DNA from 2 places in the Cytobacillus sp. BC1816 genome. Region 2 is predicted to be linked to the other one. Evidence: a T-box and tRNA genes for the amino acid it is inferred to sense, from the RefSeq annotation. Region 2 holds a T-box; the other holds one or more tRNA genes.
What was found. The T-box of region 2 lies ahead of proS (proline--tRNA ligase). A T-box ahead of a tRNA ligase gene usually reads a tRNA of that ligase, here a tRNA-Pro.
Positions count from the first base shown of each region.

Region 1 (5,117 bases), 350 kb from region 2:
TACGGATAGGGGGTTTCCCCATTCGGAAATCTCCGGATCAAAGCTTACTTACAGCTCCCCGAAGCATATCGGTGTTAGTACCGTCCTTCATCGGCTCCTAGTGCCAAGGCATTCACCGTGCGCCCTTTCTAACTTAACCGTATTTGACAGGTTCATCGAAGATGAACAAGATCAAAGGTTTTTTACTCTATTTAACATAGAGAGAATTCACTAAAATGGCGATTACTCGGTTATTGCTTCTTCATAATCATTATCTAGTTTTCAAAGAACGAATCTTTCATTGAGAGATTGAACTCTCAAAACTGAACGAACAAAACGCGTCACGTTTCATGTAAATATCCTTAGAAAGGAGGTGATCCAGCCGCACCTTCCGATACGGCTACCTTGTTACGACTTCACCCCAATCATCTGTCCCACCTTAGGCGGCTGGCTCCAAAAGGTTACCCCACCGACTTCGGGTGTTACAAACTCTCGTGGTGTGACGGGCGGTGTGTACAAGGCCCGGGAACGTATTCACCGCGGCATGCTGATCCGCGATTACTAGCGATTCCGGCTTCATGCAGGCGAGTTGCAGCCTGCAATCCGAACTGAGAATGGTTTTATGGGATTCGCTTAACCTCGCGGTCTCGCAGCCCTTTGTACCATCCATTGTAGCACGTGTGTAGCCCAGGTCATAAGGGGCATGATGATTTGACGTCATCCCCACCTTCCTCCGGTTTGTCACCGGCAGTCACCTTAGAGTGCCCAACTGAATGCTGGCAACTAAGATCAAGGGTTGCGCTCGTTGCGGGACTTAACCCAACATCTCACGACACGAGCTGACGACAACCATGCACCACCTGTCATCCTGTCCCCCGAAGGGGAACGCCCTATCTCTAGGGTTGTCAGGAGATGTCAAGACCTGGTAAGGTTCTTCGCGTTGCTTCGAATTAAACCACATGCTCCACCGCTTGTGCGGGCCCCCGTCAATTCCTTTGAGTTTCAGCCTTGCGGCCGTACTCCCCAGGCGGAGTGCTTAATGCGTTTGCTGCAGCACTAAAGGGCGGAAACCCTCTAACACTTAGCACTCATCGTTTACGGCGTGGACTACCAGGGTATCTAATCCTGTTTGCTCCCCACGCTTTCGCGCCTCAGCGTCAGTTACAGACCAAAGAGTCGCCTTCGCCACTGGTGTTCCTCCACATCTCTACGCATTTCACCGCTACACGTGGAATTCCACTCTTCTCTTCTGCACTCAAGTTCCCCAGTTTCCAATGACCCTCCCCGGTTGAGCCGGGGGCTTTCACATCAGACTTAAGGAACCGCCTGCGCGCGCTTTACGCCCAATAATTCCGGACAACGCTTGCCACCTACGTATTACCGCGGCTGCTGGCACGTAGTTAGCCGTGGCTTTCTGGTTAGGTACCGTCAAGGTACCGGCAGTTACTCCGGTACTTGTTCTTCCCTAACAACAGAGTTTTACGATCCGAAAACCTTCATCACTCACGCGGCGTTGCTCCGTCAGACTTTCGTCCATTGCGGAAGATTCCCTACTGCTGCCTCCCGTAGGAGTCTGGGCCGTGTCTCAGTCCCAGTGTGGCCGATCACCCTCTCAGGTCGGCTACGCATCGTTGCCTTGGTGAGCCGTTACCTCACCAACTAGCTAATGCGCCGCGGGCCCATCTGTAAGTGATAGCCGAAACCATCTTTCAGCTTTCCCTCATGTGAGGGAAAGAATTATCCGGTATTAGCCCCGGTTTCCCGGAGTTATCCCAGTCTTACAGGCAGGTTGCCCACGTGTTACTCACCCGTCCGCCGCTGACTTCAGGGAGCAAGCTCCCATCTGTCCGCTCGACTTGCATGTATTAGGCACGCCGCCAGCGTTCGTCCTGAGCCAGGATCAAACTCTCCATATAAGAGTTGATTAAGCTCATAAGTTGTCTTTTCAAAAAAGACTAATGATTTAACGTTGACGTTTTTGTTCGTTCAGTTTTCAAAGATCAATCAGTAAGTTTGGAGCGGGTGAAGGGAATCGAACCCTCATCATCAGCTTGGAAGGCTGAGGTTTTACCACTAAACTACACCCGCATATAATTATCGTTTCCCGAATGGTCGGGAAGACAGGATTCGAACCTGCGACCCCTTGGTCCCAAACCAAGTGCTCTACCAAGCTGAGCTACTCCCCGTAATATGGCGCGCCCGAGAGGAGTCGAACCCCTAACCTTTTGATCCGTAGTCAAACGCTCTATCCAATTGAGCTACGGGCGCATCTTTTAAAAGCAACTCTTATATTATATCAACATGAAATTCAAATGTCAACAACTTTTTTGGTGCGGCCGAGAGGACTTGAACCTCCACGGGGTTGCCCCCACTAGGCCCTCAACCTAGCGCGTCTGCCATTCCGCCACGACCGCTTAATGAAGCGACAAGTAACATCATACCAAAACGTAGTACTTATCTCAATGGTAATTAATGGTGCGGGTGAAGGGAGTCGAACCCCCACGCCTTGCGGCGCCAGATCCTAAGTCTGGTGCGTCTGCCAATTCCGCCACACCCGCAATATGAAATTAAAATGGTGAGCCATGAAGGACTCGAACCTTCGACCCTCTGATTAAAAGTCAGATGCTCTACCGACTGAGCTAATGGCTCATCAAAAATGGCTGGGCTAGCAGGATTCGAACCTGCGAGTGACGGAGTCAAAGTCCGGTGCCTTACCGCTTGGCTATAGCCCAATAACAAATGGCGGTCCCGACGGGAATCGAACCCGCGATCTCCTGCGTGACAGGCAGGCATGTTAACCGCTACACCACGGGACCATCCACATAAAACCGTCGAAAACAAAAAAAGTGACCCGTACGGGATTCGAACCCGTGTTACCGCCGTGAAAGGGCGGTGTCTTAACCGCTTGACCAACGGGCCATTGTGAGAATTTTCTGGCGGAGAAGGAGGGATTTGAACCCTCGCGCCGCTTACGCGACCTACACCCTTAGCAGGGGCGCCTCTTCAGCCACTTGAGTACTTCCCCAAATATGGCTCCGCAGGCAGGATTCGAACCTGCGACCGTTCGGTTAACAGCCGAATGCTCTACCACTGAGCTACTGCGGAATAATAATAAACTTTATCGATAAAACACTTAACATCTTATCGACTCTTCATATTATAAGGACGCAGGCTATAAAAGTCAAGCTTGTTTTTAGAAGAATTTATTAGCCGTTTATCCTGTTTTGTCCTGCGACAATTATTAAATATAAAGTGAACTTAATCTAATGTCAATTCTTTTTTTAAAACTAATTTCCCCTTGCATTTACCGCAAACATATTTCTTCGTATCAACTATTCTTTTTCTTTGATAAGTTTGACGGCAATCCTTACACATATAAACAAGAATCTTAGCAGATCTATTTGTTTTTGGACGATCAGGCAAGGCCGAACAAAATCGGGGTGCTCCCACTTTTTTCATTAGCAATCTGAAATCCTGATCGCGATGTTTATATCCTTTTCCTTCTAAATGCAAATGATAATGACATAGCTCATGTTTAATAATTCCTTCTAATTCTTTGGCCCCAAGCTGCTCATAATACTTTTTGTTTATTTCAACATGATGTGATATCAGCATATATCTTCCGCCAGTCGACCTGAGGCGCGAATTAAAATAAGCCTGATGGCGAAAGGGCTTGCCAAAGCTTTCTAAAGATATCTTTTCAACAAGTGTCTGAAGCTCCTGGTCATTCATAAAAATGTTTTTCCTCTCTTATCGTAAACATGACAACCTATTATAGCATACATTATATATACCTTTTATAGCTCTGAACTCGCTTTGCTGCCCAAGGGAGCGATCATCAGATTCCAATCACGGGAGGTAATTCAGATGCCTGTATGGTTTCAAAATCAAATCCAGCGTGCTTTTTATGAAAAGGACCGCTATCAGATCAAACTGCTGAATCAGTGCTGGTTTTTCTATAGGAAGAAACACTGCTCATAAAATATGGCGAGCCTGAGATATACCCGCTTAAATCAGCTACAGCCCTTTATAAACCTTACAAGCATAAGCCAAATCACGCTAGAAATATTAATTTCCGTCGTGATTTGGCTTATGACTCGAAGAACTAGCTTTTTAACCCAGCAAAACAAAGGAATGTAATTTAGTTAGGCCCAAGCATAGTTAAGGCAACTCTTCCCTTGTGCTTATCAACAGAGTCAACCCAGACCGTTACTACATCCCCAACGGACACGACATCCAGCGGGTGTTTGACAAATTGGCGGCTAAGTTTGGATATATGAACAAGGCCATCCTGTTTGACTCCGATATCAACAAATGCACCAAAGTCGACAACATTTCTCACTGTCCCTTGAAGCTCCATCCCTTCCTGCAGATCTTCAAGTTTCAGCACTTCTTTCTTTAGCAGCGGCTTTGGCAGCTCATCACGCGGATCCCTTTCAGGTCTCATTAAGGCATCGATAATATCTCTCAGTGTAAGTTCACCAATTTCAAGCTCCCGGGCTGCCTGGCTGATATTTATGCCTTTTAGAGCTTCCCTTAATGATAGTGTTCCAAGGTCACTGGATTTAAAGCCGAGATTAGCAAGCAATTTATTTACTACTGCATAGGTTTCCGGGTGGATTCCAGTCCGGTCCAGAGATTCTTTCCCATCGATAATCCGCAGGAAGCCAATTGCCTGTTCATAGGTTTTGGCCCCAAGGCGCGGAATCTTTTTCAGCTGCTTGCGGTCTGTAAATTTCCCTTCTTCTTCCCGTTTCTTGATTATATTCACAGCAACTGTTTTTGAAAGGCCAGCTACATGCTGCAGCAATGAAGATGACGCTGTATTTACATTGACACCCACTTGGTTTACCGCTGTCTCTACAACAAAAGAGAGTGATTCTGTCAGCTTTTTCTGGGATACGTCATGCTGATATTGACCAACCCCCACGGACTTGGGATCAATCTTAACCAATTCTGCAAGAGGATCCTGGAGGCGGCGGGCGATGGATACGGCACTTCTTTCTTCTACCTGGAAATCAGGAAACTCTTCTCTGGCCAGGTCTGAGGCAGAATATACGCTCGCCCCTGCTTCATTGACAATTAGGTAGAATATCTCCTCTTTCATGTCCTTTAAAATGTCAGCGATGAACTGCTCG
Region 1 is NZ_CP195611.1:261,878-266,994, reverse strand. It holds rRNA gene ACR42H_RS01510 (23S ribosomal RNA) at 1-139, opposite strand, end outside; rRNA gene ACR42H_RS01505 (16S ribosomal RNA) at 346-1,895, opposite strand; tRNA gene ACR42H_RS01500 (tRNA-Gly) at 1,994-2,067, opposite strand; tRNA gene ACR42H_RS01495 (tRNA-Pro) at 2,089-2,165, opposite strand; tRNA gene ACR42H_RS01490 (tRNA-Arg) at 2,171-2,247, opposite strand; tRNA gene ACR42H_RS01485 (tRNA-Leu) at 2,308-2,393, opposite strand; tRNA gene ACR42H_RS01480 (tRNA-Leu) at 2,453-2,537, opposite strand; tRNA gene ACR42H_RS01475 (tRNA-Lys) at 2,553-2,628, opposite strand; tRNA gene ACR42H_RS01470 (tRNA-Gln) at 2,637-2,711, opposite strand; tRNA gene ACR42H_RS01465 (tRNA-Asp) at 2,720-2,795, opposite strand; tRNA gene ACR42H_RS01460 (tRNA-Glu) at 2,827-2,898, opposite strand; tRNA gene ACR42H_RS01455 (tRNA-Ser) at 2,914-3,004, opposite strand; tRNA gene ACR42H_RS01450 (tRNA-Asn) at 3,010-3,084, opposite strand; gene ACR42H_RS01445 (SprT family protein) at 3,238-3,711, opposite strand; gene cmpA (cortex morphogenetic protein CmpA) at 3,847-3,960, shown strand; gene ACR42H_RS01435 (Tex family protein) at 4,121-5,117, opposite strand, start outside.
Region 1: it has a tRNA-Pro gene. The T-box ahead of proS (proline--tRNA ligase) is inferred to sense a tRNA for this amino acid. The anticodon was not compared.

Region 2 (5,117 bases):
TTTCTAACGCAAATTATCAATGAAATTTTAAGCGGGCTATCAGATAAAATCGCAGCATTGATACAATCGGAAGATCTATCAGAAAAGCAGCAGCTGACCCAATTGCTTGATTATTTATATATCCATAGAAAGTATTTGCTGATCTTATTCAAGATGAATCAATTCGAGGAAAAACTATTCGTATTATTAAAACAGTTAGTAGAAATAAGAAGAAAGAATACACAGAAGGAATTGCCGGACGAATATGTTTCTATTGATATTAAAACAGCCTCATTGGTAGGCATCATCATGTGGTGGCTAAAGAAGGGACTTCATTTTAGTTCCGATTATATGGCTAATGAAATTCATTTAATGTATAAGGTGAGGCCGCAGTAACGTGCTGATAGGAAAAACGCAGTGCAGGAGAATTAACCCCAGCTATTTAAGCAGGATCGGATCCCCAAATTGATCAAATGCATGTCTAAAGTCAAATGCAAAAGAATCAGGCCCATGCTGGATATAATAATCATATCTTTTAAAAGCTTCCTTCCAGGATACATCCGATAACATATCCGTCCACCACACCACATAATTTGGCTGTCTCTCTGGAAGAGGCCCAAACCACTTATTCCTGTCCTGCAATGCCTGCCTATGCAGGCCGGAATAGGTAAACTGATATAAAGATTGAAGGTTTTTCCATACTGTTAAGGTGAGAATGGGGGTACCCTCTCCTTTGATCGTTTCTTCAGGGAACTTCGCTCTATTTGGTGAGAATTCTTTTATGAGGTGCCCTGTTTTAGCAGCCTCTCGCATGACTTCATTTCCCGCTTCAAAAAACTCCCGGGAGGCAGGATGTTCCTCTGAGTGCTTCAGCCGTCCAACAGTCAAAATAGCCGCAAATGCCATGTTAGTTCCTCCATTACCTGTTTTACCTACATATATTCTGAAAGGACTGGACTAATACCTGTATGAACGGGATAATAATTCAGGTTGTTGCCAGATATAAAACAGTTCCCAAGCATGTTTAAGAATGGGCATTTAACAGGGGAGGGTTACTTTACTTCCTTTAGGCCCTTCCCTGCAAGAATATCTTGAATACCTTCCTCACAAACGCCATATGAACGCCAGGAACACGTTTCGCAAACAGTATGTATATCTGAGGGAAGAGCGTACTTTTGGATGTTCGCTTCAATGTCCTTCCAATACAGGATTTGCCCGATTTTAAGTCCTATTTTTTCTAAAATAATAGAATCTCTTTCATAAATATCGTGGTGTTCACAGTGGTATTCACCTGAGTTGGGATACTTTTCACACAGTTGATCCGGCCCTTTTACAAGCTGTATCCATGTCCTGGGGTTGTCTCTTAAGGCTTGATGCAAACGTGTCATATTTTCCACGTATTCCTGGGAATAGCCCATTCCCCGATATCCCAGAAGGCAAAAAAGATGATGGCCGCGCAGCTTATACATAAGATCACCCCAATTTAACTTGTTCGATTACGTTAAAATGTTAACCTTAAAAATATATAGTTAACATACTTGTTTATTATAACATTTAAAATTGATCAGCTGAGGTTTTTTGACTAAACTGCTTTACAGCCTTTCTGGTAAGGCTGTTAAAAATGGAAAATAAAATTTTGTAAATATTGAATTGCCTGTGACAAGTTGATATATTAACTTATATATATGGAATCAATGATGTGATCAAGTAGATAAGGATTGTGAAACAGAAAATATAGCCTGGGCTGAAAGCTATATCACCCCTCCTTATTGAACCCTGCCACGGAGATGTTAGTAAAGCTAACCGGGTCGTTTCGTTACAAACGTTTAGAGGACTTTAATTTTGATTAAAGTTGAACTAAGGTGGTACCACGTCTATTAGCGTAAAGACGTCCTTTTGATGGACTCTTTATGCTTTTTTATTTTTTAAAGAAATTTCATTTTCCAAGGAGGAAAAGAAGATGTCTCAACAAAAACCAAACAACTTTTCAAAATGGTATCTTGATACGATACAAAAAGCCGATTTATTTGATTACACACCTGTTCGCGGCTGTATTGCCTTTAAGCCGGATGGCTATGAAATATGGGAACATATTCAGGAAGAGATGGATAAGCGTTTTAAAGAAACCGGTCACCGCAATGCATATTTCCCGATGTTAATTCCGGAATCCTTCTTTCAGAAGGAAAAGGATCATATTGAAGGATTCTCGCCAGAGCTTCCATGGATAACGGAAGCGGCAGGAGAGAAATTGGAAGAACGTCTGGCACTGCGCCCCACTTCTGAAACAATGATTGGACATTTGTATTCAGATTGGATTAAAAGTTATCGGGATCTGCCTGTATTAATAAATCAATGGGCAAATGTATTCCGCTGGGAGAAGAAAACTCTTCCATTCATCCGCACTTCTGAATTTTTATGGCAGGAAGGCCACACGGCTCATGTGGATGAGGAAGATGCGCGTAAGGAAACCATGCAAATGCTGGCCATTTATAAAGAAGTTGTAGAAGGATTACTTGCGATTCCGGTTTATGATGGCCAAAAGACACCATCAGAACGTTTTGCCGGCGCTGTAGATACATTCTCCATTGAAGCGATGATGAAAGATGGAAAGGCTGTGCAGGCAGGAACCTCACACTACTTAGGTACAAAATTTGCGGAAGCTTTCGATATCAAATATTTGAATAAAGAAAATAAGCACACCTTTGTCCATACAACATCCTGGGGTACGTCTACACGGCTTATTGGCTCCGTCATCATGGTTCATGGAGATGAGCAAGGCCTTGTGCTGCCTCCAAAAATAGCACCGGCTCAAGTTGTGCTGATTCCAGTCGGGCCATGGAAAAAGAACCCGGCCATTATGGAGAAGTTAGATGAAATCTTTGCCGCATTAAAGGCTGAAGGAATCCGCGTCCGTCTAGATGATTCCGATCAATCACCAGGCTTTAAATTTAATGAGTGGGAATTGAAAGGCGTACCTGTCCGCATAGAACTTGGTCCACGTGATTTAGATCAAAATCAATGCTTAATGAAGGCCCGTGATCTTGGGGACAAGGTTGCGGTACCGCTTGAATCCATTATTGACAGCATTAAAAAAGAGCTTGAAACCATGCAGACTCGTTTATTCGATAAAGCAAAAGCGTTCCGCTCGGAGAATTCGCACACACATATTGATACAATGGACCAGTTAGAACAGCACATAGCAGAATCCGAATTAAATGAAACGATTCCTGGCTGGATATTAGCTGGCTGGTGCGGAGAAGACGCCTGTGAAGAAAGTGTAAAAGAAAAAACAAAATTCACAACAAGGAACATTCCGTTCAATCCGCCGGCAACTAAGCACACATGCATCCATTGTGGTAAAGAAGCGAAACATACGGTTTGGTTTGCGCGAGCTTATTAAACTGTGAATGTGAAATATTACGTGATCTTTCAGGGTCATTTATTTTTAGGTCCGCCTCACTCAGGCGGACTTTTTTCTTAAAGATGATTTAATGAACGTCCAGGTTTCACAGTAAAGCATTTAAATAAGGAGCTTTACATATTTTATTAAACTGATTAGTATGTTAAAATCTAAAATGTCTAAAAATTTGGATAACGTTTTTAATTTAGGAGGCTGATATTATGACAATCAATTATATTGGCGTGAAAATACTAAGGGGAACTGATCTAAACTAACTTTAGAGGTATTGAAAGGGGAAAATCATTTGAATCAAACCTTATTAATTATTGATGCCCAACAAGAGTTAATTGATGGGAATATAAAAGAAAGTAAAGTTTTTAATAAAGAGCAGCTTATTGGGAATATCAATTTAGTGATTGAAAAGGCAGAGCAATCCAATGTTCCAGTTGTCTTTGTCAGGGATTTAGATGTTGCTGAAGGGAAAGGCAAAGGATTTCAGGTTCACGAAAAAATTAATGTGCCTGCGGAAACAAAGTTCTTTGATAAAGCTGCAACAAATTCCTTTCATGGAACAGGATTGCTGGATCAACTTAAATCCCAAAAGGTCAAGCATGTTGTTATAATGGGGTGTAAAACCCAGCACTGTATAGACAGTGCAGTTAGAACCGCAACTATTAGTGGATTGGATGTCACATTAGTAGGTGATGGACATTCAACAACGGACAGCGATGCCTTAAGTGCAGAACAAATTATCAAGCATCATAATGATACTCTTCACGGCCATTACAATGTGGAACATTTTTCAGTTGTCAGAAATGCAGCGGAAGACTTGTTTCAGCCGATACATGATTCATATAGGTGAATTGAAATAGTAGTATAGTTATATTCTTCATTAACAATAGAATCCCAATTTCTTACTGAGAAATTGGGATATTTAATTTGTGAAAGATAGGCACTCATGATAGTAAAGGAATGAAGGATTTTCAAGAACATCAAGAATGCTGCTCCCGTACTTTTTCCCCTTTTTTCGCTTTTAGAATCCATTTAATGAACTGTTCCCTGTCATATAAGCGCATATTGTTTGCTTCGGCAAATTCAATTGCTTGACTGGTGAAACGCTCATTTGTGATGACCCAGCATTCAGCAGCGTCATAATTATCCATTTGTCTTAAAGTTTTTTGGACTAGGCGTATTCCGACCTCTCTTTTATGGCTTTTGATTTTTACAATCGCTTGATTGCCAGTTGGGGAAGCCAGTAAAAAACTAATATCCGGATTTTCATCAATCGGTTTTTTAACTATATAACCAAGTTTGGATAATAAAGAAACGGTGAAATCCTCTAATTGCTCATCTGCAAGTTTGCTGATCACCCAGATTTCGGAATCCACTTGCCTTTTCTGATCCCGGCGAAACCAAAACAATCCGTAAACAAGATAAAAAATCACTCCTCCCAAAAAAGTCAGAAATGCATTTTCCCAATTGTTCGTATTCATAAAAACAATGATCGGCACCAGGATGATCATAATCCAAAGTATTAGATGATGACGGTCGTTCAACCTGTAACACATCCTTCTTTCTAAAAATCTTCTAATCTTGTTATATCACAAATCATTTGGGTGGCAATATAATAGGCTGTAAGAAATAGGAATATCTAAAAAGATTGGAAGAGCAAAGATATACTGGTAAAATTTACATTTGCGAACATATGTTTTATAATATTTTTATCTTAAAAATGGAG
Region 2 is NZ_CP195611.1:610,138-615,254, forward strand. It holds gene ACR42H_RS03315 (TetR/AcrR family transcriptional regulator) at 1-375, shown strand, start outside; gene ACR42H_RS03320 (DUF3291 domain-containing protein) at 418-885, opposite strand; gene ACR42H_RS03325 (DUF1284 domain-containing protein) at 1,032-1,448, opposite strand; T-box leader at 1,665-1,878, shown strand; gene proS (proline--tRNA ligase) at 1,940-3,379, shown strand; gene ACR42H_RS03335 (cysteine hydrolase family protein) at 3,684-4,241, shown strand; gene ACR42H_RS03340 (restriction endonuclease) at 4,372-4,935, opposite strand.